2 regions of the Clavibacter sp. B3I6 genome follow, and region 2 is predicted to be linked to the other one. Evidence: riboswitches for the same ligand, from Rfam matches in the RefSeq annotation. Region 2 holds a riboswitch; the other holds the start of a gene.
The links. Region 2 has a riboswitch for thiamine pyrophosphate ahead of QFZ62_RS03275 (ECF transporter S component). Riboswitches for the same ligand answer to the same signal wherever they lie in the genome.
Positions count from the first base shown of each region.

Region 1 (14,821 bases), 2.4 Mb from region 2:
GTGACCCGTTCTCCGTGAGCCGTCGCGACGCTGTCACGTGGTGCTGGCCCACGTTGAAGGGCCCTGCCCAGCTCGGCGAGTCGGTGAGGGGTGAGTGCAGCGCTCGTCTGGGGAGCGGGCCGCGAGTCCGACAAGACCCGTAAGCCATGTCCGGGGGGACCGGCGGCGAAGGCGGGTGGAGTGGCGGCGAGCGGTGCGAGTGTGAGCGCCACCAGGAGCGCGAGGCGTTTGAGCGATCGAGATCTCATGTTCTCCTCCAGTCGGGAACGCACCTACAGTCCTCCTCCGGCAGCTCCTGGGCGCGCGTTGTGCACAGGGTGCGGATGGCGGGGCCGAAGTGTGCTTAGGACCCGCGAATGGTGTGAACGGTTGCGCGTCGTGTCACGACCAGCGCTCGCGGCACCAGCGGCATCGGTGGCAGGCGCAGACCATCGACGCGAAGATCGCCGAGCTCATCGACAGCAAGGCGGGCCTCGCGGCGCGCGCGCTCGACGGCGAGGACTTCGACGAGGCCGGATCGACGTCCGTCCAGCTCGACGCCCTCTCGCACCTGCTCGAGGAGGCGCTGGCCGCGTAGGTGTCGCGACCTGCACGACGACGCCCCCGCGACCTGCTGGTCGCGGGGGCGTCGTGCGTGCGGGGAGGCGCTAGCCGCGCTCGGCCCGGCGGCGTGCGTGCTCGGCCTTGCGGGCGGCGCGGCGCTCGCGGGCGACGGCGTCCTGCGCGTCCTGCGTGGGGTTCGAGCGCGAGGTGCCGATGACGGCGAACGCGATGAGGACCACGACGACCGCCAGCACGGCGTAGACCAGGATCGTCGTGCCGGTCATGCGCGCTCCTCGGGTCGGGTGCTCCGAGCGTAGCGGCGGTCAGTCCTCGAGGGCCGCGCCGCGGAGGTCCGGCAGGGTGAGCGCGGCCGCGGCGGCCAACGCGAAGACGGCGGCGAAGACGCCGAACGGCAGCGCGACGCCGCCGAGCGCGAGGAGCGGCGGCACGCACAGCGGCGCGATGATCGACGCGAGCCTCCCGAAGCCCGCCGCGCTGCCCGCGCCCGTCGCGCGTACCCGCGTCGGGTAGAGCTCCGGGGTCACGGCGTAGAGCGCGCCCCACGCGCCGAGGTTCGAGAACGACATGAGGGAGCCGAACACGAGGATCGAGGTCACGTCGTCGGCGGTGCCGAAGAGGCCGGCGGACACGGCGGATCCCGCGAGGAAGACCGCGAGCGTCACGCGGCGGCCCCAGCGCTCGACGAGCCAGGCGGACACGGCGTAGCCCGGCAGCTGCGCGAGCGTGATGAGCAGCGTGTACGCGAACGACCGCACGAGCGAGAAGCCCTGCGCCACGAGCAGCGTCGGCAGCCAGATGAAGGCGCCGTAGTACGCGAAGTTGACGCAGAACCACACGATCCAGAGGGACAGCGTGCGGCGGCGGAGTCGCGCGCCGAAGAGGCGCTCGCGGGGCGCGGGGGCCGCGGCGTCGGCGGCGGCGTCGGCCATGAGGTCCGTCGGCGTCTCCGGAACCGCGTCCGGGGCCGGATCCGCCCCCGCCGCCCCCTCCAGATCGCGCACGACCCGCTCGGCCTCCGCGTGCCGGCCCTTCGCCTCGAGGAACCGCACCGACTCCGGCAGCCGCAGCCGCACGAAGATCGCCCACACGGCGGGGACGGCGCCGAGCGCGAGCGCCCACCGCCAGCCGTCGTCGCTCGACGGGATGACGAGGTAGCCGATGAGCGCCGCCGCGGTCCAGCCCACCGCCCAGGACGACTCGAGGATCACGATGACGCGGCCGCGGATCCGCGCCGGCGCGAACTCGCTCACGAGCGTCGACGCGACCGGCAGCTCGGCGCCGAGCCCCAGGCCCACGACGAAGCGGAGCGCGATGAGGGCCCCCACCGACATCGCGAGCGCGGAGACGCCCGTCGCCAGGCCGTAGACCAGCAGCGTGAGCGCGAACACCTGGCGGCGGCCGAGCCGGTCGGCGAGGAGCCCGCCCACGCTCGCGCCGATCGCCATGCCGAGGAACCCGGCGGATGCGACGAGGCCGAGCTGGCCGGCGTCCGCCTTCCACACCACCGCCAGCTGCGCGATGACGAACGAGATGAGGCCGACGTCCATGGCGTCGAGCGCCCAGCCGACGCCGCTGCCGCCGAGGATGCGCGAGTGCGCCCGCGTCCAGGGAAGGGCGTCGAGGCGCTCGGAGCGGGTGGGCCGCGAGGTGGTCGTGGTCATGTGCTCGGCTTTCGGGGAGGACGGGCGCGTCCGCGGGCCGCTCCGGGTGGAGGCGGTCACGCGGGAGGACGACGGGCTACCGGGAGCCCGGAGGGGCGGACGGGCGGACGGTCCGGGGACGCCGAGACGGGCGGGGGACAGGGCCCGAGCGTAGCGGGGGCCTGCCGTGCCGTCAGCCGTGTGACGCGGGGAGGCGTCCGCCCGGCCGCCCGGCTCGCCGAGGCGGGGAGGGGCGGAGCGGGGCGGACTCCGGATCAGCCGAGCGCCTCCGGGGCGCGGAAGAAGTCGCGCTCGTAGGCCGCGGAGACGCGGGACGCCTCGAGCATCGCCGCGCGTCGCCCGGGTCCCGCGAGCACGGCCGCCTCGTCCACCAGCGCGCACGCGTGCTCCGTCGCGGCCGCGAACGCCGGATCGGCGTAGGTCTCCAGCCACGCCGCGTACGGGTGCGCGGCACCGGCCGCCGCCGCCGCGGATCCCGCCGCCCGGAGCCGGGTGCCCACGTCCGCGTAGATCGTGAAGCACGGCAGCAGCGCCGCGACGAGGACGGCGTAGTCGCTCGCCGCCGCGTGCGCGAGGAGGTGGTCGACGTACGCGCGCGTCACGGGTCCGACGACCGCGGGCGCGGGGTGCCGGGCCAGCCACTCCTCGTGCAGCGCGGACTCGGCGGCGATCGCGTCGGCCGCGGAGCGCGCCCAGGCGACCTGCGCCGCGGGCGTCGGCGCGAGCTGGCTGGCCCGGGCGAGCACACGGGAGTACGCGCGGAGGTAGATCGCGTCCTGCGCGAGGTAGTGCGAGAACCACGCCTCGGGCAGGCTGCCGTCGCCGAGGCGGCGGACGAACGCGAGCTCGTCGATCTCCCGGCGGAGATCCGCGGATCCTGCCCACATCTCCGCGGTGACGGGTCCCGCGTGCGTCCCCGCGGCGTCCCAGAGGGTCCGCAGGTGGTCGAGCGGGCCGGCGCCCGCGCCCACGTCGAGGTCCTCGGCTCGCGCGAGGGATCCGGTGAGCCAGCCCTTCGCCTCCGTGAGCGCCGCGAGCCAGTCGCCGCGGCGCGGGTGCAGCGTCGCCAGGGCGCTCGACAGCGAGCAGCCGGTGCCGTGCGTGCTCGTCGTCGCGATGCGCGGACCGGCGACCACGTCGACCGCGGCCTGCGCGCCGGGCGCACCGGGTGACACGAGCGCGTCCGGGCAGTCGTCCTCGCGCAGGTGGCCGCCCTTGACGATGACGCGCACCCGGTGCCGGTCCGCCAGCGCGCGGCCCTGCGCGAGCGCCTGGTCCCAGCCGTCGGCCTCGGGCTCGCCGAGGAGCGCCGCGAGCTCGGGCAGGTTCGGCGTCACGACGTCGGCGAGCGGCAGGAGGCGGCGGAGCGCGTCCGTGGCGTCGTCGTCGAGGAGGGCGTCGCCGGACTGCGCGACCATGACCGGATCCAGCACCACGACGGGCGGGCGCACCGCGCGCAGCCAGTCCGCCACCTCGTCGACCACGGCGGCCGAGCCGAGCATGCCGATCTTCACGGCGTCGATCGCCACGTCGTCCGAGACGGCGTCGAGCTGCGCGCGCAGGAACGCCACGGGCGGCACGTGGATCTCCCGCACGCCCCGCGTGTTCTGCGCCACGAGCGCCGTGACGACGGCCATGCCGTAGCCGCCGTTCGCCGCGATGGACTTGAGGTCGGCCTGGATGCCGGCGCCGCCCGTCGGATCCGTGCCCGCGATGCTGAGGACGCGCGGGACGCGGGACGGATCGGCAGCGGGGCGCGGAGTGCCCGTCGCGTCCGCCTCCGGGGACTCGGCCGTGGCCGTCGCGGTGCCCGCCTCCGCGACCTCCGCCCCGACGTCGTCGCCGCCGCCCGCCCCGCGCACGCGCGCCCACTCGGCCGCGAGCTCGCGCGCCGAGGCCGCGGGATCCTCGGCCGCGCAGATCGCCGACACGACGGCCGTGCCCGCGCCGCCCGCCGCCGCGATCGCCGCGACGTCCCGCACGTCCACGCCGCCGATCGCGACGCAGGGCACGGGGGAGAGCCCCGCGATGATCCCGAACCCGTCGTGGCCGAGCGGCGCCGGGTGGTCGGGCTTGGTGCTGGTGGGGCGGATCACGCCGACGCCGAGGTAGTCGACGGTGCCGGCCGGGAGCGCGCGCACCGCCTCGACGTGCGCGGGCGTGTTCGCGGTGAGGCCGACGACGAGCCGCCGGTCGGGGCTCGCCGCGTCGAGCATCCGCCGGACCAGCTCGGCCGGGACGTCGGACTGCCCGACGTGCACGCCGTCCACGCGCGTGCCGCGCGCGAGGGCCGCCAGGACGACGTCGACGCGGTCGTCGACGAGCAGCAGCGGACGGGCGGCGTCCGGGTGCGCGGACGCGTGCGCGTCGATCGCGTCGGCCGCCGCCGTCACGGTCGCCAGCAGGTCGGCCGCACTGGCGTGCTTGTCGCGGATCTGCACGGCCGTCGCCCCGCCCGCGACCGCCGCCGCGACGACCGCGGGCACGCCGCGCTCGCCGCAGAGCGCGGGGTCGGTGACGAGGTAGACGGAGAGGTCGAGCGCGCTCACGAGAGGCGCTCGCGGTGGGCGACGAGCTCGGGCGTGATCGCGTCGAGGGCGTCGAGGAGCGCCACCGCGAACGATCCGGGTCCGCGCGCGCCCTCGGCGGCGACCTCCGCGGCGATCGTGTACACGCTCGTCGCGGCCACGGCGGCCCGCAGCGGATCCGGCTCCAGCGACGCGAACGCCGCCATCACGGCGCCGAGCGCGCAGCCCCCGCCGGTCACCTTCGTCAGGAGCGCGTCGCCCGTGTGCACGCGCACGACGCGGTGGCCGTCCGTGATGTGGTCGACGGGACCCGACACCGCGACGACCGTGCCGTAGGTGCGCGCGAGGAGCGTCGCGGCGTCGAGCGCCGCCTCCACCGCGTCGGTCGCGTCGACCCCGCGTCCGCCGACGCCGCCGGTCGCGAGCGCGATGACCTCCGATGCGTTGCCGCGCACGATCGTGGGCGACAGCGCCACCAGCTCGTGCGCGAGCCGCGTCCGCACCGGCAGGGCGCCGACCGCGACGGGATCCAGCACCCACGGCGTGCCCGCCTCGCGCGCCGCGTGCGCGGCCTCGACCGCGGCCTCCCGCTGCTCGGCGTGCGGCGTGCCGAGGTTGACGAGCACGCCCGACGCGATCCGCGCGAACGGCCCCGCCTCGGTCGGCACGTCCGTCATCGCGGGCGCGGCGCCGAGCGCGAGGAGGACGTTCGCGGTGAAGCCGGTGACGACGGCGTTCGTGATGCACTGCACGAGCGGCGTGCGCTCCCGCAGCAGGCGGAGGAGGTCCGCCGAGGCGGTCCCCGCTCCCGTGGTCTCGTGGGTGGATGGGCGCGCAGCGCTCATGATGACATCCCTCCGCCGGTGCGAACCGGATCAGGTGCGACGGGTCTCATCTCAGCCCTCGTGGGCACCCCGTGTCAGGGATCCACACTAGGGGAGACGCGTCGCGCCCGTCGGGTCGACCGGCGGCGGGAGGCGGAGGCGCGCTAGGCGAGCCCCGCCACGTCGAGCACCCACGCGTAGTCGGAGGCGCGCTCGCGCCAGGCGTCGTACCGGCCCGACTTGCCGCCGTGGCCCGCCTGCATCTCGGTGCGCAGCAGCACGGGCGCGCCGACCTCGCGGAGGCGGGCCGTCCACTTCGCGGGCTCGACGTAGAGGACGCGCGTGTCGTTGAGGCTCGTGACCGCGAGGATCCGCGGGTACTGCACGCCCTCGCGCACGTTCTCGTACGGCGTGTACGACTTCATGTACGCGTACACCTCGGGGTCGTGCAGCGGGTCGCCCCACTCGTCCCACTCGATCACGGTGAGCGGCAGCGACGGGTCGAGGATGCTCGTGAGCGCGTCGACGAACGGCACGCCCGCGAGGATCCCGGCGAAGCGGTCGGGCGCGATGTTCGCGACCGCGCCCATCAGCAGGCCGCCGGCGCTCCGGCCCTCGGCGACGAGGCGGTCGGGGCTCGTCCACCCGCGGGCGATGAGGTGGTCGGCCGCTGCGACGAAGTCGGTGAAGGTGTTGCGCTTCGCGATCGTCTTGCCCTCGTCGTACCAGCGCCGGCCCATCTCGCCGCCGCCGCGCACGTGCGCGATCACGAACGCCATGCCCCGGTCGAGCAGCGAGAGCCGCGCGATGGAGAACGACGGGTCGATGCTCGCCTCGTACGAGCCGTAGCCGTACAGCAGGAGCGGCGCGGGTGTACCGGGGTGCACGAGGCCGCGCTTGTAGACGACCGACAGCGGGATCTCGGTGCCGTCCTCCGCAGTCGCCCACTCGCGGGTCTGCACGTAGTCGTCGGGGTCGTAGCCGCCGCGCACGGGCTGCTGCTTGAGGAGGCGGAGCTCGCGGGTGGCGAGCACGTAGTCGTAGGTGGTGGGCCGGCGTCGCGAGGCTCGTGTAGCCGAGGCGCACGGTGGGCTGCGCGAACTCGGGGTTGCCGGCGGTGCCGACCGTGTAGATCGGCTCGTCGAACGCGATCTCGTGCAGCTGCTCGCCGTCGAGGACCCGGTCGAAGGGGATCACGCCGACGCGGGTGAGGCCCTCGCGGCGGTACGACACGACGACGTGGTCGGCGAACGCGCTGGCGTCCTCGAGGCGCACGTCGTCGTCGTGCGGGATGACGACCTGGCGGTCGGTCGTCGAGGTCGGGTCGTCGGCGGGCACGTCGATCAGCTCGAAGTTGGTGGCGCCGTCGTTGTGCAGGATGAGGAGCCGGTCGCTGCCGTCGATGACCGCGTGGTCGACGTCGTACTCGACGCTGTGGCGGCGGGGCCACACCGGGCGGAAGGTGCCCGTGGGGTCGCCGGCGTCGAGCAGCAGCACCTCGGTCGTGATCTTCGAGCCGACCTGGATCACGAGGTACTGGCGGCTGCGGGTCATGCCGAAGCCCGTGAAGTAGCTCTCGTCGGGCTCGGTGAAGACCTTCACGTCCTGCGCGGCGGGCGTGCCGACGCGGTGGCGCCACACGGTGTCGGGGCGCCAGGCGTCGTCGACCGTGACGTAGAAGAGATGGTCGCCGTGCGCCGAGAAGGTGGCGCCGTGGCTGGTGCCGGGGATCTCGTCGGCGAGGTCCTCGCCCGTGGCGAGGTCGCGGATCCGGAGCGTGAAGCGCTCGTCGCCCTCGACGTCGACCGAGTAGGCGAGGAGCGATCCGTCGGGGCTGACCTCGAACGCGCCGAGGGAGAAGAACTCGTGGCCCTCCGCCTCGGCGTTGGAGTCGAGGAGCACCTGCTCGCCCTCGACCGCGACGCCGTCGTCGGCTGCCTCGATGACGGGCGGGGTCCAGTCGTCCGGACCCTGGACCGGCCGCCGGCAGCGGATCGCGTACTGCGACCCCTCGACCGTGCGCGCGTAGTACCACCAGTCGCCCTCGCGCACGGGGACCGAGAGGTCGGTCTCCTGGGTGCGGTCCTTGATCTCCGTGAAGATCCGCTCGCGCAGCGGCTCCAGGTGCGCCGTCGCGGCTTCCGTGTACGCGTTCTCGGCCTCCAGGTGCGCGATGACGTCGGCGTCGTCCTTGTCGCGCAGCCACTCGTACCGGTCGACGAAGGTGTCGCCGTGGAACGTGCGCTCGATGGGGCGCTGGTCCGCGACGGGAGGGGTGGGGGAGGAGGACTCGGAGACGGCCGGGACGGCGGGGTCGGTCATCCGTCGAGCCTACCGACGGAGCTGCCGCCGCCGCCCACCGCGTCGCCCGCGGACGGCCTCGACCACCGCGCCGAGGACCACGAGGATCCCTCCCGCGACGCCCCACCACCCGGACGGCGGGTCCGCGGGCCCGACCGGGACGGACAGGGCGACGAGTCCCACGCCCACGAGCGCGAGGAGGATCCAGCCGAGCATGGGGTCTCCGTCCGGGTGAGGACGCGCCCAGGCGGGACGGCGCGTCCCGTCACGCTAGCTGCACAGCCCCATCGCGCGCGGAGATCGCCCCCAGGGAGGGCGCGGTCGCGTCAGGAGGAGATCGGCCCCGCCTCGCGCGGACCCGTCGCGCCGGGCGTGGTCTCCCGGCCGATGGTGCTCGAGCGGGTGGCGAGGCGGGCGACGGCCTGCAGCGGGATGGACAGCCAGCCGGGACGGTTGCGGACCTCGTAGATCGCCTCGTACACGGCCTTGTCGATCTCGAACGCGTCGAGCAGCGCCCGGTTCGCACGGAGGTCGGTGCCGGAGCGGGCGATGTAGCCGTCGACGAACGCGCGACGCGCGTCCGACGCCCACGACGCCGCCGACTTGCCCGGGTGCGCGAGCGCGTAGGAGCCGGCCACGTAGTCGAACGAGCGGAGCATGCCGGCGACGTCGCGGAGCGTGACGTCGGGCAGCGAGCGCTCGTGCATGGGGCGGAGCGGCTCGCCCTCGAAGTCGAGGAGGACCCAGCCGCGGTTCGGCACGGAGAGCACCTGGCCGAGGTGGTAGTCGCCGTGGATGCGCTGCAGCTTCGGCCACTCGCCGTGCTCGGCGGCGTCGTAGACGCTCGCGATGGCGTCGTGGAAGGCGGCGATCTCGGGGACCTCGCGCTCGGCGGTCGCGTGGCGACGGCGGAAGCTGACCATGATCCCCTCGATGACCTCGGGGGTCGCCTCGACGGTGGGCAGGGCGGCCGCGAGCGTGGCGTGCACGTCGGCGGTCGCCTCGCCGAGCGCCCGGGCCTGCGCCTGGAAGTCCTCGTCGGCCTCGGCCGCGCGGAGCGCGACGCGCCAGGCGTCGGTGACGCCGGGGAGGAACTCCTGCGCGAAGGCGACGTGCCCGACGGCGTGCCCCACCTCGCGGCCGGAGTCGCTCCACTCGGCGAGCACGCTGCCCATGGTCTGCGGCACGAGCCGGGATCCGGCGCCCGCGATGGCGGACTGGAGCACGACGTCGGGGTTCTCGCCGTGGTGCAGCGCGCGGAAGACCTTGACGATCATGGAGTTCGCGGCCGTGCCGTCGGCGGAGACCATGTCGTAGATGATCGAGGTGTTCGACTGCTCGCCCGAGAGCACGTGGGATCCGACGACGGTCGCGATCTCCACGCCCGGCTGGCGCTGGCCGCGGGCGGTCGCGCCCAGCGAGGTCTCGTCGACGTCGGCCTCGCGCTCGTCGAGGATCGTGCGGATCAGCGCCCACGCGTACGCCGGGTCGTGCGGCCCGTCGTAGACGTGCAGCTCGACGCCGTCGTCCTCGACGATCGAGCCGATGTGGAAGGGCTTCAGCTCCTCCAACGGCGCCTGCCGGTAGGTGAGCGGCACCTGATAGAGGACGGGCTTCGCGCTGCCGTGGTCGATGATCAGGTGCGTCTCGATGCGGGCGAACCAGCCCTCGTCGCTGAAGCTCCAGCCGCCGATGCGCTCGAGGCGCGGCTCGGTGCCCTTCGAGGCGAACCAGCGCTGCTCGCGCATCCACGCGGCGAGGAAGTCGGGGATGACGCTGAGGTCGTGGTGCTGCATGGCTCAGGCCACCTTCGCGGTCACGTCGGCGAGCGACGGGTTGGTGGCGGACGAGCCGTCGGGGAAGAGGACGGTCGGGACGGTCTGGTTGCCGCCGTTGATGGCGGCCACGAGCTCCGCGGTGCCGGGCACCTGCTCGATGTCCACCTCGTCGTAGCCGATGCCCGCTCGATCGAGCTGCGACTTCAGCCGGCGGCAGTAGCCGCACCAGGTGGTGGAGAACATCGTGATCCGCCCGGGGGCGGGCACGTAGGAGGAGGTCTCGGGCGCCATGGTGCTCACCCTACGCGCCGAGCGCGACGCCGACCCGTGATTCCCGCGGCCGGGGGAGAAGCCTCGGCGCGTCGGGATCGCGGGTGCGGTGCCGGTCAGCGGCGGATGCGGCTCAGCCGCGGAGCGAGCGCTCGAACCAGGCGTTGCGGAACTTGCCCGCCGGGTCCAGGCGCTCGGCGAGGGCGAGGAAGTCGCCCGCGCGCGGGTACAGCGGGACGATGTCGGCCGCCGTGGCCGTGAAGACCTTGCCCCAGTGCGGGCGCGCGCCGAACGGGCGGATCGCCGCCTCGAGCTCGACGAGCAGCGCCTCCACGGCCTCCTGCTCGCGCTTCCACGTGAAGTGCAGGCCGATCGTGGCCTGCCCGTGCTGCGGGCTCAGCCACAGCTCGTCGGCGGCGACGGCGCGGAGCTCGCAGACGAGGAGGATCGGACGGATCCGGTCGCCCATCGCGCGGAGCGCCTGCACGGCCTCGACGGCGCGGTCGAGCGGCACGTGGAACTCCGACTGGATCTCCTCGCCGTCGCTCGGCGTGAAGCCCATCTTGAAGTGCGAGAGGCGGTCGGACCAGAGGCCGACGACCCCGAGCTGGGAGGTGCTGTTCACCGGGTCGATCCCGAGGATCGGGTGGCGCTCCTCGGTGGCGGCGGGCGCCCCGAAGTACTCCTCCATGACGACCTCGTCCTCGGGCTGGCCGTCGACGCCCAGCTGCACGCGGCTCTTCAGCCACACCTGGTCGGTGGCCTCGCCGAAGCGCGTGAAGACGCTCACGCTGTAGGCGGCGCTGAAGACGTCCTCGAGGTTCCGGTCGAACGCGTCCCAGGAGAGCCCCTCGAAGACGCGCTGGCGCACGAGGTAGGAGGGCTCGACGTCGAGGGTCACGCGCGTGACCACGCCGAGCGCGCCGAGGCCCACCACGACGCCGTCGAAGTCGTCGTCTCCGCGGCGGTACGTGACCGTCTCGCCGTCAGCCGTGATCAGCTCGAGGGCCGCGACGGCCGTGCCGAGGTTGCCGTTGCCGATGCCGGATCCGTGGGTCGCCGTCGCGATCGCGCCCGCCACCGAGATGTGCGGCAGCGACGCGAGGTTGTGGATCGCGAGGCCCTCCTCGCCGAGGAGCTCCGCGAGCTTCCCGTAGGCGAGGCCCGCGGAGAAGGTGGCGGTGCTCGCGTCGCGGTCGATCACGAGGTCGGCCGGGAGCTCGGCGAGCGAGACCAGCTCCTCGGAGTCGGCGATGTCGTTGAACGAGTGGCGGGATCCCAGCACGCGGATCCTCGACGCGTCGCGGACGATGGTCCGCAGCCCCTCGATGCTCGTCGGTGCGTGCACGGTCCGTGCCCGGTAGGCGTAGTTGCCGGCCCAGTTGGTGCCCGCGGTGCCCTGCTCGATGGTGTCGGTCATGCGTCCTCCTCGCGCCCGCCATCGGACGCCGTCGTCTCCAGCTTGCCCGCCCTCCGGCCGGAGGGCGAGCGACGGGCCGCCGGTGGGGCGGCCCGTCACGTGCTCCGCCGTCAGCGGCTGCGGATGGTGAGCTCCAGCGTCCGGGCCGACGGCCACAGCTGGTGCTCGGGCAGCACGTCGAGGCCGCACGCGCGCGAGCCCAGCCCGTGCTGCGCGGCGTCGATGTAAAGGTGCACCGCCTCGCTCGCGGGCAGCTCGTGCGGGTGCGCCGCGCGGTCGAGCTCCTGCGGCGTGTGGCGCGAGGCCGTGAAGCCGGGGCGGCGGCCCGCGATGTCGGGCAGCGCCTGGATCACGATGCCGCCCTCGCCGTCGAACGTGCCGAGCTCGAGCTCCCGCAGATCGCTGCGGTGCCCGGTCTCCTGCGGCCGCGAGTACACGGCGCCCAGGTCGTCGACGAGGGAGGAGAACCGGCCGACGAGCGCGGCGCGACGCGAGTCCGGGTACGACTCGAGCGGCCCGGTGCCGAACCACTCCGCGTTCGTGACGCTCGCGGGGAGGTCGATGCGGATCCCGACGCGCGGCCAGGTGATCGCCCACCCGGCGCTCGGCACGATGTCGACGCGGAGGCCCAGGTCGCCGTCGGCGCCCTCGGTCCAGCAGTACGTCGTGTCGACCGAGTCGAAGGACTGCGCGGCGCTCGTGCGCACGACGACGGTGAGCGAGCCGGAGCCGGCCTTCACCGAGCGGACCCGGTGCGTCAGCCGGTCGAGGCCCGCCCCGCGCCAGCGCGCCTCGCTCGACGGCCCGGGCACGCCCCTGCCGAAGGTGAGGCGCGGGTCGGCCAGCTCGTAGGAGCCGCTGCTGTCGCTGCGGTCGTTGTCGGTGGGCGCGCGCCACAGCTCGAGGCGCGGGCCGTCGACGTCGAGGCCGCCGAGGCGGACGAGCCGGCCCGTGGCGAGGTCGAACTCGCCGTCGCCCAGGGTGAGGCGCGTGGCGCCGGCGTCCGGGTACGCCTCCTCGTCGGCGTCGACCCAGCGCGCGGGCACGGCGGGGCGGGGCGCGGCCGTGAGGTCGAACTGCTCGACGGCGACCACGTGGCCCGCCTCGGCCCACGGCTCGTCGTCGCGGAGGATCGCCTGCACGGTGAGCCACACCTCGGGCGCGGGGCCGCGCTCGCGGTCGGCCGCAAGGTCGCCCGCGTCGAGCGCGTCGGCGGGCAGCGGGATCCGCACGGTGTCGCCGGCCGCGACGGGCTCGGCGTCGAGGACGCCGGTCGCGATGTCGTCGCCGTCGACCGCGAGCACCCACGCGAGGCTCGTGTGCGCGGTGGAGACGGAGTGGTACCGGCTCTCCACGACGAGGGACGCGGATCCGCCGTCGCGCTCGAGCCGGAACGCGATGGGCTGCACGACGGCCTTGTACTCGGCGAGGCCGGGCGTGGGGGTGTCGTCGGGCAGGACCATGCCGTCCATCACGAAGTTGCCGTCGTGCACGACCTCGCCGAAGTCGCCGCCGTACGCGTAGAAGGCCTCGCCGTCCGCGGTCTCGGTGAGGATCCCGTGGTCGCGCCACTCCCACACGAAGCCGCCGTGGAGGCGCGGGTAGCGGAGCACGAGGTCCTCGTACTCGCCGATCTGGCCGGGGCCGTTGCCCATCGCGTGCACGTACTCGCAGAGGATGAAGGGCTTGGTGCGCTGGCGCATGCCCTCGGCGGGCGAGCAGCCGAGCAGGTCGCCCGGGATCACGTCGCTGCCGATGGACTCGGTCTCCTGCAGGTTCGAGTACATGCGCGAGTAGACGTCCGTGTACTCGCCCGTGTAGTCGCCCTCGTAGTGCACGGGGCGTCCCGGGTCGCGGCGGTGGACCCAGGCCGACATGGCGGCGAGGTTGCGTCCCGTGCCCGCCTCGTTGCCGAGGGACCACATGACGATCGAGGGGTGGTTCTTGTCGCGCTCGACGGTGCGCTCGATGCGGTCGAGGTAGTGGTCGGCGAAGCGCGGGTCGTCGCTGGGGTTGCCGACCCAGCCGCCGAACTCGAAGCCGTGGGTCTCGAGGTCGCACTCGTCGATGACCCAGAAGCCGAGCTCGTCGGCGAGGTCGAGGACGCGGGGGTGCGGCGGGTAGTGGCTCGTGCGGATCGCGTTGACGTTGTGCTGCTTCATCAGCAGCATGTCGGCGCGCGCGTGGTCCTCGTCGAAGACGCGGCCGCGCTCCGGGTGGGCCTCGTGCCGGTTGACGCCGTGGAAGACGACGCGGCGGCCGTTGACGAGGAACCGGTCGCCCTCGATGCGCACGGTGCGGAAGCCGAGGCGGATGGAGAGCGCCTCCACGTTGGTGCGGAGGAAGCCCTGGTACTGCGTGGGGCTCTCGGCGCTCCACGGCTCGACGTGCGCGACGTGGACGGGCGCGACGTCCTCGGGGGTGTCCCAGGTGACGTGGATCCCGAGGTCCTCGACCTCGAGCGTGACGGGGAACGCGGCGGGCTCCGCGTCGACCTCGACGTGCACGGTGCCCGCGCCCGTCACGTGGTCGTACTCCGCGCGGGTCCACGCGTCGTCGATGCCGCCCTCGGGACGGCCGAGGAGGGTGACGTCGCGGAAGATTCCGGGCATCCACCACTGGTCCTGGTCCTCGAGGTAGCTGCCGATCGACCACTGGTGCACGCGCACCGCGAGCACGTTGGCGCCGGGGCGGAGGAACTCGGTGACGTCGAACTCGTGCGAGAGGCGCGACCCCATCGCGGTGCCGACCGCATGGCCGTTCAGCCACACCGCGAACGCCGACTCGACGCCCTCGAAGCGGAGCACGACGCGCTCGAGCGACTGCCAGTCGGTGGGCACGTCAATCTCGACGCGGTAGTCGCCGGTCGGGTTCTCGTCGGGCACGAAGGGCGGCTCGACGGGGAACGGGTACTGCACGTTCGTGTACGCGGGGAGGCCGAAGCGGCCGTCCTGGCCGAGCACCCAGTGGCTCGGCACGGGGATCTCGTCCCAGCCGGAGTCGTCGAACGCCGGGTCGGCCATCTCGTCGGAGAGGCCGCGGGCCGTGGGGGAGAGGCGGAAACGCCAGTCGCCGTTCAGCACGATGCGCGGGGCATCCGAGTGCAGGCAGGAACGGGGGCGGCGGGCCGGGCCCGTCGTGGGGGCGAAGTCCTCGAAGAAGGGGAGGGCGTGCGTCATGGGCTTCCTTGCGCGTGGGCGGGCGCGGCGACGTGCCGCGCTCCCATCATCGTGGGTCGGGGGGCGACGCGCCGAATGCGCGGACGGCCGGGCAGGTCGCCCTGCCCGGCCGTCCGGGTCGTCGCGGAGCGCCCGGGTCAGCCCTTCACCGCGCCGTCGGTGAGGCCCCCGCGCCAGAACCGCTGCAGCACGATCATCGCCGCGATGAGCGGGATGATCGAGACGAGCACGCCGCCCGTGGTCAGCTGGTAGAACTCCGGCAGCCGGTCGACCTGGCTCCGCCAGTTGTTGAGGCC
Region 1 is NZ_JAUSYL010000001.1:3,081,865-3,096,685, forward strand. It holds gene QFZ62_RS14870 (hypothetical protein) at 362-577, shown strand; gene QFZ62_RS14875 (hypothetical protein) at 648-827, opposite strand; gene QFZ62_RS14880 (MFS transporter) at 867-2,225, opposite strand; gene QFZ62_RS14885 (bifunctional hydroxymethylpyrimidine kinase/phosphomethylpyrimidine kinase) at 2,480-4,774, opposite strand; gene thiM (hydroxyethylthiazole kinase) at 4,771-5,598, opposite strand; TPP riboswitch at 5,589-5,680, opposite strand; partial or broken gene QFZ62_RS14895 (S9 family peptidase) at 5,742-7,899, opposite strand; gene QFZ62_RS14900 (hypothetical protein) at 7,909-8,094, opposite strand; gene QFZ62_RS14905 (phosphotransferase) at 8,205-9,674, opposite strand; gene QFZ62_RS14910 (mycoredoxin) at 9,678-9,947, opposite strand; gene QFZ62_RS14915 (D-arabinono-1,4-lactone oxidase) at 10,060-11,346, opposite strand; gene QFZ62_RS14920 (glycoside hydrolase family 2 TIM barrel-domain containing protein) at 11,457-14,525, opposite strand; gene QFZ62_RS14925 (carbohydrate ABC transporter permease) at 14,663-14,821, opposite strand, start outside.
Region 1: another riboswitch for thiamine pyrophosphate. It lies ahead of thiM (hydroxyethylthiazole kinase); the one in region 2 lies ahead of QFZ62_RS03275 (ECF transporter S component).

Region 2 (14,821 bases):
GCCAAGCGCCTCCGTCGGGACGCCCAGGGCTTCGTGCCGCTCGGCGACTTCTGGGCGCTGCAGGACGCCGTCGACTGCCTCCGCTTCTGACGCGCGCCGGTCGGTGAGCACCCGGCGCGACGCGCCCGCGCCGCCTCCCGGACGGTGCCCGGCACGCGGGGTACGGTCACCGCATGCAGTGGTGGAATGATCTCCTCGATGCCCTCGCGTCCGAGCGGGGCACGCAGCTCCTCTCGGGCGTCGTCGTCCCCTTCGTCGCCATCGTGGTCGCCGGCGTCCTCGCCGCGCTCATCGCGCGCGGTGCCACGCAGCGGATCCTCGCGCGGCACGACCGGGAGGTGAAGGCCGCGGCCATCGGCATGCTCGTCGACGCCGCGCGCCAGGCCTCGGTCTGGGACCGACTCACCGCGCAGGAGCGCATCCTCGCCGACCGCGCCGCGGGCGAGGCCGACATCCGCATCCGCCTCCTCCCCCTGAAGGGCGCCGCGACGGCCGCCACCTGGGCCGCGCATGAGATCACCGAGTTCAAGCGCGGGAGCGGCAGCTTCGGCTTCCAGTTCGACGCGCAGCTCGCCGAGTTCCGCGACCGCATCGTCGAGTGGCAGCACCACCCGGGGCGCGCGCGCAAGATCTTCCAGGGCGACATCGCACGCTGGCAGTTCGAGGACGAGCAGCCCGCCGCGGACGGCGGCCCCTCCCGCTCCGAGGCGCGGCAGCCCGAGCAGGCCTCGGTCTCCCCCGTCCCGGTGCCCTGGCGCAGCGGATCGGACGACGAGCCCGCCGCCGAGCGCCGCGTGGAGTCGCCCGACGAGCAGTACAGCCCGCCCGTGCCCTACTCGGCAGCCGCGAACAGCCGCGCCGCGGAGGGCGAGCGCCGCTGATCCCGGCCCCCGCATGACGACGCCCCGCCCCTCTCGGAGGGGCGGGGCGTCGTCGCGTCAGGCGGGGTCGGGCTCACTTCCACCAGTCGTCGAACATCGTGGCCGGCACGCGGCGCTTGTGCTCGGTGCTGAGGTAGCGCGCCTCGATGGCCTCCGCCACCTCGTCGTCGACGTCGCGACCCTCCAGGAAGTCGTCGATGTCCGCGTAGGTGAGCCCGAGGTTCGCCTCGTCGGTCTGACCGGGCGTCTCGTCGAGGAGGTCGGCGGTCGGCGCCTTCAGGTACAGGCGCTCCGGCGCGTCCAGGTGCTCGAGCAGCGCGCGGCCCTGGCGCTTCGTGAGGCCGGTGAGCGGGAGGACGTCCGCGCCGCCGTCGCCGTACTTCGTGAAGAAGCCCGTGACGGCCTCGGCCGCGTGGTCGGTGCCGATCACGAGGAGGCGGGCCTGCCCGGCCAGCGCGTACTGCGCGACCATGCGCGAGCGCGCCTTGACGTTGCCCTTGGTGAAGTCGAGCATCCGGTGCCCGGCCGCGTCGGCGTACTCCGCCTCGAAGCCGTCGACCGCGCGCTTGATGTCGAACACGACGCTCGACTTCGGCTGGATGAAGCGGAGCGCGAGCTGCGCGTCCTCCTCGTCGGCCTGCACGCCGTACGGCAGGCGCACGGCGACGAACTCGGCGAGGAGCCCCTCCGCCGCGAGCTCCTCGATCGCGAGCTGGGCCAGGCGTCCGGCGAGGGAGGAGTCCTGCCCGCCGCTGATGCCGAGGACGAAGCCCTCGGCGCCGGTCGACCGGAGGTAGGCCTTGAGGAAGTCGACGCGCTTGCGGACCTCGTCGGCGGGATCGATGGTCGAGCGCACCTCGAGGGCGGCGATGATCTGTGACTGGATGTCGCGCATGCGACGAATCTACGTGGATCCGGCGGGCCGCGACAGCGGTGGGTCCCCCCGGCGCGACTCGAACGCGCAACCGTCGGATTAGAAGGCCGATGCTCTATCCATTGAGCTACGGGGGGTCGTGAGAAGGGTACTACGCGGGGTCCGACGGCCCCGGAGCGGGAGGCGCCGCGGGCATGGCCGCCGCGTCCATCGCCCGCGCGACCGCCTGGAGGACCTGCGGCGCGGTCGGGACGCCCTCGGCGCGGAGGACCTCGCGGTCGTCCGCCAGCACGAGGATCGTGGGCGTGGAGCGGATGCCCTCCTCCTCGGCCCGGTCCGGATGCGCCGCCACGTCGAGCTCCTCGACGGGGAGCCGGGGCAGCAGCCGCTGGACCTCCGCGAGCACCTTGCGCGTCGCCTGGCAGGGGACGCAGAAGAGCGACGAGTACATGACGACGCGCACGCCGTCGGTCGCCGCGGGCCCCGTCGCCACGGACCCGGGATCGCCGGCGGTCAGGAGAGGAACGCCGCGCCGGCGGCGACGATCGAGACGAGCGCGAGGAGGAGCGACACCGACACCAGCACCAGGTGCACCGTGAAGAACGGGGTGCGGGAGCCGTCGGCGGCGCGGGCCCGGGGATCCCGGGCGACGCGCTTGAGGAACTGCGGCCAGACGACGACGTTCCAGACGCCGTTGACGACCAGGAGGACGGCCAGGAGGGTGATCACTCCCCCATGGTAGGCGGCCGGGATCCGTGCCGTCCGAGGCCGCCGATAGGATCGCGGGATGGGCAACAACGCTGACCGGCTGGTATGGATCGACTGCGAGATGACGGGGCTCGACCTCGCGATCGACGAGCTGGTGGAGGTCGCGGTGGTCGTCACCGACTTCGACCTCGTGCCCGTGGACGACGGCTTCAGCATCGTGATCAACCCGGACCCCGCGGCGCTCGCCAACATGGGCGAGTTCGTCACCGACATGCACCGCTCCTCCGGCCTCCTCGACGAGATCCCCGCGGGCGTCAGCCTCGCCGACGCCGAGTTCGCGGTGATCGAGTACCTGCTGCAGCACGTGCCCACCGGCGGCAAGGCCCCCATCGCCGGCAACACCATCGGCACCGACCGCGCGTTCCTCGCCAAGTACATGCCCCGGGTCGACGCGCACCTCCACTACCGGAGCGTCGACGTCTCCTCCATCAAGGTGCTGGCGAAGGAGTGGTTCCCCCGGATCTACTTCAACTCCCCCGCGAAGAACGGCGGCCACCGCGCCCTCGCCGACATCCTCGAGTCGATCCGGGAGCTCGAGTACTACCGTCGGGCCGCCTTCGTGCCGGCGCCCGGGCCCGCGACCGAGGACGTGCAGGCCATCTCCGCGGACGTCACGTCCGCGTGGGCCCCGCGGCTGTAGTATCCTCGTCATGGCCGTCCGCGAGAGCGGGATCGGCCGCATGGTGGGCGTAGCTCAGTTGGCAGAGCGCTGGCTTGTGGAGCCGGAAGTCGCGGGTTCGAGCCCCGTCGTCCACCCCACCGGGAAGGGCCGGGATCCGAGAGGGTCCCGGCCCTTCCGTCGTCTCCGCCCCGTCGTCCCCCGCGCGCCCGGCCCGAGCGGGTGCCCCGACGTCGTGTGCGAGGGTGGACCCGTGCTGCACTGCGATCCCGAGGACTTCGAGCGACTGGTGGTCGACGAGCTCGACGAGCTGCCGGACGAGATGGTCGAGGGCCTCGACAACGTCGTCTTCGTCGTCGAGGACCGGCCCGAGGACGGATCGCTCGACCTCCTGGGGCTCTACGACGGCGTGGCCATGACGGAGCGCGGCCAGTACGGGTTCGGCGAGATGCCCGACCGGATCGTCGTGTACCGCGAGCCGCACCTGCACGAGGCGGAGGACCTGGACGACCTGCGCGACCTCGTCCACGTCACGCTCGTGCACGAGATCGCGCACTTCCACGGCATCGACGACGACCGGCTGCACGAGCTCGGCTGGGCCTGAGCCCGGCTGGGGCTGAGGCGACGACCCCGCAGCCCCACCGAGGACGCAGGACGCACGACGACCCCGGGTGCCGCGTGGCGGGCCGGGGTCGTCGTCGAGGCGCTCGCGCGCCGGGAGCGGAGGGGCGTCAGAGTCCGAGGGACTCGTCGTCGCCCTCGCCGAGCACGTCGTCGCTGCCGTCGGCCACGAACGTGTAGGTGACGCGCTGCTCGCCCGCGACCTCGGAGACCGCGCCGGCGCGGTACTGGAACAGCGACTCCTTGCCCTCCACCGCGGACATCGTGCTGATGGTCTCGTCGTGCTGGCCGTCCACGAGGACGCGGGTCTCGGTGGTGCCTTCGAGGGGGCCGTCGGCGAAGACGGCGAGGTAGCGGACGTCGGTGGGTGCGGAATCGGTCATGGGCTCAGGCTACCCGGCCGTCGTGACGGCGTCCGTGCGCACGACGACGTCGGCCAGGGCGCGCGGGTCCTCCCGGGCGAGGTGGGCGCGCCACTGGGCGTCCCACCGCTCCCATTCGACGGCGAAGGACGCGCCGTCGCGGGCGATGGCGCGGGCTCGGCGCACGGCGTCGTCGGCCTCCACCCAGACCCGGTGGGTGGCGAGGCGGGCGGTGACGCGGGTGAGGGAGCCGCAGCCCTCGACGACGAGCGGGCGGGTCGGATCCAGGTCGTGCCACCCCGCGGGGGCGTCGGCCGCCCAGTCCCAGCGGCGCCAGCGCGGCCGCCCGCCCGGACGCATCTCCGGCAGCACGGCCTCGAGGTGACGCGAGGCGGCCTCGAGACCGTCCCAGCCCGGGTAGACGTCGTCGAGGCGGAGGAGCTGGGCCCCGGGCGCGAGGCGAGCGTCCGGGTCCCCGTCGCGGATGAGGGCGTCGGCGAGGGTGGACTTGCCGGATCCGGACGGGCCGTCGACGAGGACCAGCGCCGGACGCCGCTCCCCCGCGTCAGGCGGCAACGAAGTCCCACGTCCCGGTCGCCACCGACGCGGCCACCGCGACGGCGGCCACCAGGACCGCGACGACCAGCACGAGGGCCTCGCGCCGCCCGACGACGCTGGGCCGGGCCCAGGTCCGGGCCCCCGGACCGCCGAACCCGCGCGCCTCCATCGCGGTCGCGAGCTTGCTGCCGCGGCGGATCGAGAGCACGAGCAGTGCGAACGCCTGCCCGGCGAAGCGGCGGACGCGGCCCCGGTCGGCCACGCCGCGCGCACGGCGGGCGAGCTCCAGGGACCGCCAGTCGTCGAGCAGGAGGCCGACCAGCCGCACGCCCGCGAGGGCCCCGAGGACGAAGCGCGACGGCAGGCGCCACACCTGCGCGAGGCCGTCGGCGAGGTCCGTCGGGTCGACGGAGGAGAAGAGGATCAGCGACGCCACGCCGATCGCCAGGACCCGGAGCGTGGTCGCGACCGCGAGCAGCATGGAGCCCTCGCTGATCACCACGAGGAGGAACTGGGCGTAGACGTCGCCCGACGTGCGGCCGTAGAGCAGGATCGTGATCCCCGCGCCGGGCGCCGCGATCCAGACGGGGATGCCGCGCACGAGGAGGGCGCGCGGCCGGATCCCGGTGGCGGGCAGGAGCAGCAGCTCCAGCAGGAGGGCCGTGCCGGCGGACACGACGTCGAGGCTGAGCACCAGGACGAGCGTCAGCGCGAGGGCCGCCGCGAGCCGGGCGACCGGGTTCACCGACGCGAGGCCCGTGGCGCGGGAGGCGGGCAGGACCTCGGGCGGCGCGGCGCTCATCGCACGACCTCGAGGCGCGCCGGGCCGCCGGGGACGGGATCGAGGCGCAGCACGTCGTCCGCGAGCGCCCGCACGAGGTCCGCGTCGTGCGTGACGGCGAGGACCCCGACGCCCTCGCGGTCGACCAGGTCGGCGAGGAGCGCTACGAGCTCGGCCCACGTGCGGGCGTCCTGCCCGAAGGTCGGCTCGTCGAGGACGAGGAGGCGCGGGGCGGTCGCGAGGGCCGTCGCCACCGACAGGCGCCGCTTCTCCCCGCCGGAGAGCGTGAACGGGTTCGCCCGCGCGAGGCCGTCGAGCCGCAGGCGGGCGAGCAGCTCGTCGACGCGGCGCGCGGACTCCGCCGGGTCCATGCCCACGGCGCGCGGGCCGACCTCGAGCTCCGCGCGCACGGTGCCGGCGAGGAACTGGTGCTCGGGATCCTGGAACACGGTGCCGATGCGGGCGGCGAGCTCGCGGGAGCGCCAGGCGGCGGGATCCTCGGCCAGGCCGTCGGCCAGCCGCGGCTCGGCGAGGACGCGGCCCGCGAGCGGGGGCAGCAGACCGCCGAGCGTCAGGGCGAGCGTGCTCTTCCCGCCGCCGTTGGGACCGGTGAGCGCGGTGATCCGGCCGGCGGAGAGGCCGACGCCGATGTCCCCGGCCACCGTGGCGCCGCGACCCCGCCCGACGGCCAGGCCCTCCGCCCGCACGAGCGGCACGGGGGCGGCGGGCACGCGGACGGGCGCCGCGGGCTCGCGCCCCGGGACCCACACGCCGGCCGCGGCGAGCGACGCGCCCTGCTCGCGGAGGACGTCGTCCGGTGCGCCGTCGGCGAGGATCCCGCCGTCGGCGGCGAGGACGACCACGCGGTCGACCAAATCCCGCCACACGGCGACGCGGTGCTCGATGACGACGAGCGTCGCGCCCGTCGCCTCGACCACCGCCTCCACGGCCCGGCGGACCTCGCCGACGCCCTCGGGATCGAGGTTCGCGGTGGGCTCGTCGAGGAGGAGGAGCCCGGGCCGCATCGCCAGCACGCCGGCGAGGGCGAGCCGCTGCTTCTGCCCGCCCGACAGCGCGGACGTCGAGCGGTCGAGGGCGACGTCGAGGCCGACGGCGTCGAGGGCCGCGCGCACGCGCGGCCAGATCTCGTCGCGCGGGACGCCGAGGTTCTCGCAGCCGAACGCGACGTCGTCGCCCACGCGGGAGAGGATCACCTGCGCGTCCGGGTCCTGCAGCACGAGCCCGGCCCGGCCCCGACGTGACGCCGGGTCGCGGCCGTCCACGAGCAGGGATCCCCGGGTCTCGCCCTCGTCGTCGCCGCCGAGGACGCCGGCCAGCGCGTGCATGAGCGTCGTCTTGCCGGCCCCGGACGCGCCGAGCAGGAGCACGCGCTCCCCCGGCTCGATCGCCATGTCGACGTCGCGCACGGCCCAGGCGCTCCGGCCGGCGTGGCGCCAGCCCCAGCCGGCGGCGCGGACGGACGCCCCGCCGCGGACGTCGGCCGACGCCTCGACGCCGGGGAGCGGGACGCGGGCGGGCGTCGCCCCGCGGCCCGGACGCCGCACGGTCAGACGCGGGCCGCGGTGTCGCGGCCCGAGGCGAAGCGCGACAGGGCGCCCGTGCGGGCGAGCGCCCGCGCCACGATCCAGGACAGCAGGCCCGCGATCAGGGCGCCGGACACGAGCGCGGCGCCGGTGTAGACCGCGACGAACAGCGGGCCGGACCCCGGGTAGTAGGTGATGAGGTCGGTGATCGCCATGGCGAGCCCCGCCCCCATCCCGGCGAGGACGGCGACGTAGGCCCGCCAGTTCGCGTAGAGGAAGACGAGGAGGACGAGCTCCGCGCCGAGGCCCTGCGTCAGGCCCGAGAGCAGCGTCCCGACGCCCCAGACGTTGCCGACGAGCATCGAGACGAACGCCGCCAGCAGCTCCCCGTAGAGGGCGGCGCCGGGCTTGCGGATCACGATGCCGGTGAGGACGCCGGCGAAGAGCCAGCCGCCGCCAGCGAGGGCCTGGAGACCCGGGAGCAGGGGCTCGAAGAGGCCGCCCACGGGGACGGACGCCGTGTTCCACACGACGAAGACGAGCCCGGAGGCGACGCCGAGGACGCTGGCCACGACGATGTCGATGACGCGCCATCGGGCGCGGAGCCCGGAGCGCGGGACGCGGGGGTCCGCGTCGACGGAGGCGGATGCGGTGGACGAGGGTGATGCGGTCACTTGTCGTGCCCTTCTGGTTCGCGGAAGAGGGCACGGGTACGAGATGAAAGCCTCCCTGCGCTGGCATGATCCAGATCAGGTTCGACGGTCGAAGATTGGGGATCTTCCTCTCAGCCCGGCTCACCGGACTCCCGTGTTCACCGCGATCCTAGCGCGGGCGGCACGCCCCGGACGCACGGGAGCGCGGGCGCCCGAGGGCACCCGCGCTCCGCGGCGGACGGTGGGGACGCTCTACTTGAGCGTCTTGATGAGCTTGACGAGCACCTTGCCCGAGATCCAGATGACGGGCGTCGCGACCGCGAGCAGCGCGATCACGTTCGGCTGGAAGCGCACCTCGCCGTCGGTCGCGATGTACGCGCCGATGGGCCAGGTCGCGCCGCCGCCCCCGCCGCCGCCCGCGACGTTGCCGTCGGAGTCGGGGAGGTCGCTGCCCCCGCCGAAGCCGTACCAGGCGAATGCCACCGGGACGATGGTCGAGCCGTCGATGTCGAGGGGGTCGCCGTAGACCGTCCCCACTCCGGCGTTCTTCACGTTCTCTGCGAGCTGTGCGACGAGGTTGGTCATGGGTCCCACCGTACCCCGCGGGCCCGCTCGGATGCGGGTCGATCCGGGTCCTCACGGTACCCTCGCCCCTGGTGCGTCGCTGCGTCGCATCCGGCCTCCCGCCGTTGCGGCCCACGCGGATCCACCGCCTGCCCCGCCCCCGACGGACCCGCGCACGCGCGCCCCGCCGGTGGACGAGTCGACCCAACTGGAGGACCACTTGCACACCTGGCCCGGAAACCCCTACCCCCTCGGCGCGACCTTCGACGGGAGCGGCACGAACTTCGCCCTCTTCAGCGAGATCGCCGACGCGGTGCAGCTGTGCCTCATCGACGAGGACGGCACGGAGACCCGCGTGGACGTGACCGAGGTCGACGCGCACGTCTGGCACTGCTACCTCCCGCACGTGCAGCCGGGCCAGCGCTACGGCTACCGGGTGACCGCGCCCTACGCGCCGGCGGACGGCCACCGGTCGAACCCCGAGAAGCTCCTGCTGGACCCCTACGCCAAGGCCACCTGCGGCGAGTTCGACTGGCACCCGTCGCTCTTCGCCTACGAGTTCGGCGACCCGTCGAGCCGCAACGACGAGGACTCGGCTCCGCACATGATGCTCGGCGTCGTGGTCAACCCGTTCTTCGACTGGGACGGCGACCGCCTCCCCCGCACGCCCTACAGCGAGACCGTCGTCTACGAGGCGCACGTCAAGGGGCTCACCCAGCTGCACCCGCGGATCCCGGAGGAGCTGCGCGGCACGTACGCCGGCATCGCGCACCCCGCGGTCATCGACCACCTGCAGCACCTCGGCGTCACCGCCATCGAGCTCATGCCCGTGCACCAGTTCGTGCAGGACAACACGCTGCTGGAGAAGGGCCTCCGCAACTACTGGGGCTACAACACGATCGGCTTCTTCGCGCCGCACAACGCGTACTCGTCCACGGGCGAGCTCGGCCAGCAGGTGCAGGAGTTCAAGTCCATGGTGCGGGCGCTGCACGCGGCCGGCATCGAGGTCATCCTCGACGTGGTCTACAACCACACGGCCGAGGGCAACCACCTCGGGCCGACCCTGTCGTTCAAGGGCATCGACAACCAGGCCTACTACCGGCTCATGGAGGACGACCCCACCTACTACATGGACTACACGGGCACCGGGAACTCGCTCAACGTCCGCCACCCGCACTCGCTGCAGCTGATCATGGACTCGCTGCGCTACTGGGTGACGGAGATGCACGTCGACGGCTTCCGCTTCGACCTCGCGTCGGCGCTCGCGCGCGAGTTCTACGACGTCGACAAGCTCGCCACCTTCTTCGAGCTCGTGCAGCAGGACCCGGTGGTGTCGCAGGTCAAGCTCATCGCGGAGCCGTGGGACGTCGGCCCCGGCGGGTACCAGGTGGGAAACTTCCCGCCCCAGTGGACCGAGTGGAACGGCAAGTACCGCGACACCGTGCGCGACTTCTGGCGCGGCGAGGCCTCGTCCCTCGGGGAGTTCGCGGCGCGGATCACGGGCTCCGCCGACCTCTACGAGCACTCCGGCCGCCGGCCGGTCGCGTCGATCAACTTCATCACCGCGCACGACGGCTTCACCATCGCCGACCTGGTCTCGTACGACGAGAAGCACAACGAGGCCAACGGCGAGGACAACAACGACGGCGAGAGCCACAACCGCTCCTGGAACATGGGCGTGGAGGGGCCGACGGACGACCCGACGATCGCCACGCTGCGCGGCCGCCAGCAACGCAACATGCTCGCCACGATGCTGCTCTCGCAGGGCGTGCCGATGATCCTGCACGGCGACGAGCTCGGCCGCACCCAGCACGGCAACAACAACACCTACGCGCAGGACAACGAGATCAGCTGGGTGCACTGGGACCAGGCGGACCAGCCGCTCGCGGAGTTCACCGCCAGCGTCGTGCGCCTCCGGAAGGAGCACCCGACCTTCCGGCGCGGGCGCTTCTTCGACGGCCGGCCCGTGCGCCGCGGCGAGGGCGAGCCGCTCCCCGACATCGTGTGGCTCGACGCCGACGCCACGCCGATGGTCGACGACGACTGGGAGTCCGGCCTCCGCGCCATCGGCATGTTCCTCAACGGCAACGGCATCCGCGGACGCGACCGCCGCGGCGAGGACATCTACGACACCCACTTCCTCCTCTACTTCAACGCCCACGACGAGCCGGTGTCCTTCACGCTCCCGTCGGACGAGTACGCGGACGCGTGGGAGACCGTGATCGACACCGCGGGCGTCGGAGCCGACTCGACGGCCCTCCGCGCGAGTAGCGTCGTGGATGTGGCGGCCAAGGCGCTCGTGGTGCTGCGCGCCTACACCGAGCCCGAGGTGGAGCCCGACCACTCGGTCGCGGCGAGCCTCGCCGTCCTCACCCACTCGCAGGCCGACCGGCCCGCCGCAGATCCAAGGAGCGACATCAGTTGAGAACCCCCATCTCCACCTACCGGTTCCAGGTGCGGGAGTCGTTCGACCTCGCCGCCGTGGCCGAGCAGCTGCCCTACGTGAAGGACCTCGGCGCGGACTGGGTGTACCTCAGCCCGATCCTCACCGCCGAGCCCGGATCCGACCACGGCTACGACGTCGTCGACCACTCGCAGGTCGACCCGACGCGCGGCGGTGCCGCGGGCCTGAAGGCCGTCGCCGACCGGGCCCACGAGCTGGGGATGGGCGTGCTCGTCGACATCGTCCCGAACCACGTCGGCGTCGCCACGCCCGCGGAGAGCCTGTGGTGGTGGGACCTCCTCACGCACGGCACCGCGAGCCGCTACGCGGACGCCTTCGACATCGACTGGGACTTCGGCGGCGGCAAGGTGCGGATCCCCGTGCTCGGCGACGACGAGCTCGACCAGCTCACGCTGGTCCGCGGCGACGACGGCACGGTCGAGCTCCGCTACTACGACCAGCGGTTCCCGGTCGCGCCCGGCACGGCCGAGGACGCGGCGGACGCCCGCGCGGTGCACGAGCGCCAGTCCTACGAGCTGGTCAACTGGCGCCGTGCCGACGCCGAGCTCAACTACCGCCGCTTCTTCGCGGTGAACACGCTCGCGGGCATCCGCGTCGAGCTGCCGCGGGTCTTCGAGGAGTCGCACGAGGAGATCTCCCGCTGGTTCCGCGAGGGCCTCGCCGACGGCCTCCGCGTCGACCACCCGGACGGCCTGCTCGACCCGAAGGGCTACCTCGACGACCTGGCGCGGATCACGGGCGGCGCGTACGTGCTCGTGGAGAAGATCCTCGAGCCCGGCGAGACGCTGCCCACCGACTGGGCGACCGCCGGCACCACCGGCTACGACGCGCTCGCGGAGATCGACCGCGTGCTCGTCGACCCCGACGGCCAGGTCGAGCTCGACCACCTCGACGCCGCGCTCCGCGGCCTGCCCCAGGGGGAGCTCGCGAGCTGGGCCGACATGATCCGCGGCACGAAGCGCGGCATCGCCGACGGCATCCTCCGCAGCGAGGTGCTCCGCCTCGAGCGCCTCGTGGAGGACGCGCCCGCCGACGCCGCCGACGCGATCGCCGAGCTGCTCGCCACCTTCCCCGTCTACCGCAGCTACCTGCCCGGCGGGATCGAGCACCTGGAGCAGGCCGCCGACGCCGCGCGCCTCAGCCGACCCGACCTCGTCGCGACCATCGACGCGCTCATGCCGCAGCTGTCCGACCCGACGACGCTCGTGGCCCAGCGCTTCCAGCAGACGAGCGGCATGGTGATGGCGAAGGGCGTCGAGGACACGGCGTTCTACCGCTACTCGCGCCTCGTCTCGCTGAACGAGGTCGGCGCCGACCCGTCGATCTTCGCCATCGACGTCGACGACTTCCACGCGCGCCAGCAGGAGCGCCAGCGCATCGCGCCGCACGCGATGACCACGCTCTCCACGCACGACACCAAGCGCGGCGAGGACGTGCGCGCCCGCATCGACGTGCTCTCCGAGACGCCCGAGGCCTGGCGCGAGGCGCTCGGCCAGCTGCGCGAGGTCGCCCCCACCGGCGACGGCCCGTTCGAGAACCTGCTCTGGCAGACGCTCGTCGGCACGTGGCCCGCCTCACGTGAGCGCCTGCACGCCTACGCCGAGAAGGCCTCCCGCGAGGCCGGCGACTCGACGACGTGGACCGCGCCCGACGAGGCCTTCGAGGAGCGGATGCACGCCCTCGTCGACGCCGCCTTCGACGACCCGCGCGCCCGCACCATCGTCGCGGGCCTCTACGACCGGCTCTCCGGTCCCGGCTGGTCGAACGCGCTGGCGGCGAAGGCCATCCAGCTCACGGCCCCGGGCATGCCCGACGTGTACCAGGGCAGCGAGCTGTGGGAGACGAGCCTCGTGGATCCCGACAACCGCCGCGCGGTCGATTTCGGCATGCGCCGATCCGCCCTCGACGCCGTGCGGAAGGGCGCCGAGCCCGCCATCGACGAGACCGGCGCCGCGAAGCTCCTGGTCACCGCGCGGGCGCTCCGCCTCCGCCGCGACCACCCGGAGCTGTTCACCGGCTACGAGCCCGTGCACGCGACCGGCGACGCCGCGTCCCACGTGATCGCCTTCGACCGGGGCGGCGCGATCACGGTCGCGACCCGCCTCCCCGTGGGCCTCGAGACCGGCGGCGGATGGGGCACCACGACCCTGACGCTGCCCGAGGGCGAGCTCGTCGACCACGTCAGCGGACGCCGCATCGACGGCGGCCGCGTGTCCGTCGCCGCCCTCCTCGCCGACTACCCGGTCGCGATCCTCGCGCCCGCCTCCACCGCCGCCGACCTCACCCCCGGGAGCTGAGCATGACCGACGACCGCTTCGACATCTGGGCCCCCAAGGCCCGCACCCTCGCCCTGTCCGTGGGCGACGAGCGCCTGCCCCTCTCGCCCGTGGGCGACGGCTGGTGGACCCTCGACGCCGGCCGCGCCGAGGCCCTGCCCTCGGGCGACCTCGACTACGGCTACCTCGTGGACGACTCCGACACCGCGCTGCCGGATCCGCGCTCGCGCCGCCAGCCCGAGGGCGTCCACGGCCGCTCGCGCACCTACGACCCGTCGTCCTTCGCGTGGACCGACCAGGCGTGGACCGGCCGCCAGCTCGCGGGCGCCGTCATCTACGAGATGCACATCGGCACGTTCACGCCCGAGGGCACGCTCGACTCCGCCATCGACCGGCTCGACCACCTGGTCGCGCTCGGGATCGACCTGGTGGAGGTCCTGCCCGTCAACGGCTTCAACGGGACGCACAACTGGGGCTACGACGGCGTCCTCTGGTACGCCGTGCAGGAGACCTACGGCGGACCCGAGGCGTACCAGCGCTTCGTCGACGCCTGCCACGCACGCGGCCTCGGCGTCGTGCAGGACGTCGTCTACAACCACCTCGGGCCCTCCGGCAACTACCTGCCCGAGTTCGGGCCGTACCTCCACGAGGCGTCGGCGAACACGTGGGGCTCCAGCCTCAACCTCGACGGCGAGGACTCCGGCCCCGTCCGCGAGTACATCATCGACAACGCCCTCATGTGGCTCGGCGACTACCACGTCGACGCCCTCCGGCTGGACGCGGTGCACGCCCTCGTCGACCACACGGCCACGCACCTCCTCGAGGAGCTGGCGGTCCAGGTCGACGTGCTGTCCGCGCACGTGGGACGCCCGCTCACGCTCATCGCGGAGTCCGACCTCAACGACCCGAAGCTCATCACGTCGCGCGAGGCGCACGGCTACGGGCTCGACGCGCAGTGGAGCGACGACTTCCATCACGCGGTCCACGTCGCGCTCACGGGCGAGACGACGGGCTACTACGCGGACTTCGCCTCGCTCGGGGCGCTCGCAAAGGTGATCACGCGCGGATACTTCCACGACGGCACCTGGTCGTCGTTCCGCGGGCGCGTGCACGGGCGCCCGCTCGACACCGAGCGGATCCCGGCGCACCGCCTGGTCGTCGCCAACCAGAACCACGACCAGATCGGCAACCGCGCCACGGGCGACCGCCTCACCGCGACGCTCGACGAGGGCGGGCTCGCGCTGGCCGCGGTCCTCACGCTCACGTCGCCCTTCACCCCGATGCTCTTCATGGGCGAGGAGTGGGGCGCGACCACGCCGTGGCAGTTCTTCACGTCGCACCCGGAGCACGACCTCGGCGAGGCGACCGCGAAGGGCCGCATCGAGGAGTTCGCGAAGATGGGCTGGGACGAGTCGATCGTGCCGAACCCGCAGGACCTGTCGACGTTCCAGGACTCGAAGCTCGACTGGTCGGAGCTGTACGGCGACGACGACTCGTCGCATGCGCGCCTGTTCGCCCTCTACTCCGAGCTGATCCGCCTCCGCCGCGCGCACCCCGACCTCACCGACCCCCGGTTCGCCGAGGTCGAGGTCGAGGTGCACGAGGAGGCGCGCCTGCTCGTGATGGACCGCGGCGAGCTCTCGATCGTCATGAACCTGTCCGACGAGGAGCGCCGCGTGCCCGTCGTGGGCGAGCGTCCCGCCCTGCTGCTCCGGACCGCGACCGGCGTCGCGCTGGGAGACGACGAGGTCGTGCTGCCCGCGCGAACGGCTGCGATCCTCGGCCCGGTGACGGACGCCGCGGAGGCGCTGCTGGCCTGATCCACGGCACCCGGGGCGGGGTCCGACGCGGCGCAC
Region 2 is NZ_JAUSYL010000001.1:693,356-708,176, forward strand. It holds gene QFZ62_RS03210 (hypothetical protein) at 1-90, shown strand, start outside; gene QFZ62_RS03215 (hypothetical protein) at 174-881, shown strand; gene nadE (ammonia-dependent NAD(+) synthetase) at 955-1,776, opposite strand; tRNA gene QFZ62_RS03225 (tRNA-Arg) at 1,820-1,892, opposite strand; gene QFZ62_RS03230 (thioredoxin family protein) at 1,907-2,248, opposite strand; gene QFZ62_RS03235 (SCO4848 family membrane protein) at 2,269-2,484, opposite strand; gene orn (oligoribonuclease) at 2,543-3,163, shown strand; tRNA gene QFZ62_RS03245 (tRNA-His) at 3,207-3,282, shown strand; gene QFZ62_RS03250 (metallopeptidase family protein) at 3,396-3,746, shown strand; gene QFZ62_RS03255 (hypothetical protein) at 3,874-4,146, opposite strand; gene QFZ62_RS03260 (ATP-binding protein) at 4,156-4,701, opposite strand; gene QFZ62_RS03265 (energy-coupling factor transporter transmembrane protein EcfT) at 4,691-5,485, opposite strand; gene QFZ62_RS03270 (ABC transporter ATP-binding protein) at 5,482-7,029, opposite strand; gene QFZ62_RS03275 (ECF transporter S component) at 7,032-7,682, opposite strand; TPP riboswitch at 7,718-7,818, opposite strand; gene QFZ62_RS03280 (hypothetical protein) at 7,914-8,246, opposite strand; gene glgX (glycogen debranching protein GlgX) at 8,446-10,650, shown strand; gene treY (malto-oligosyltrehalose synthase) at 10,647-12,986, shown strand; gene treZ (malto-oligosyltrehalose trehalohydrolase) at 12,989-14,785, shown strand.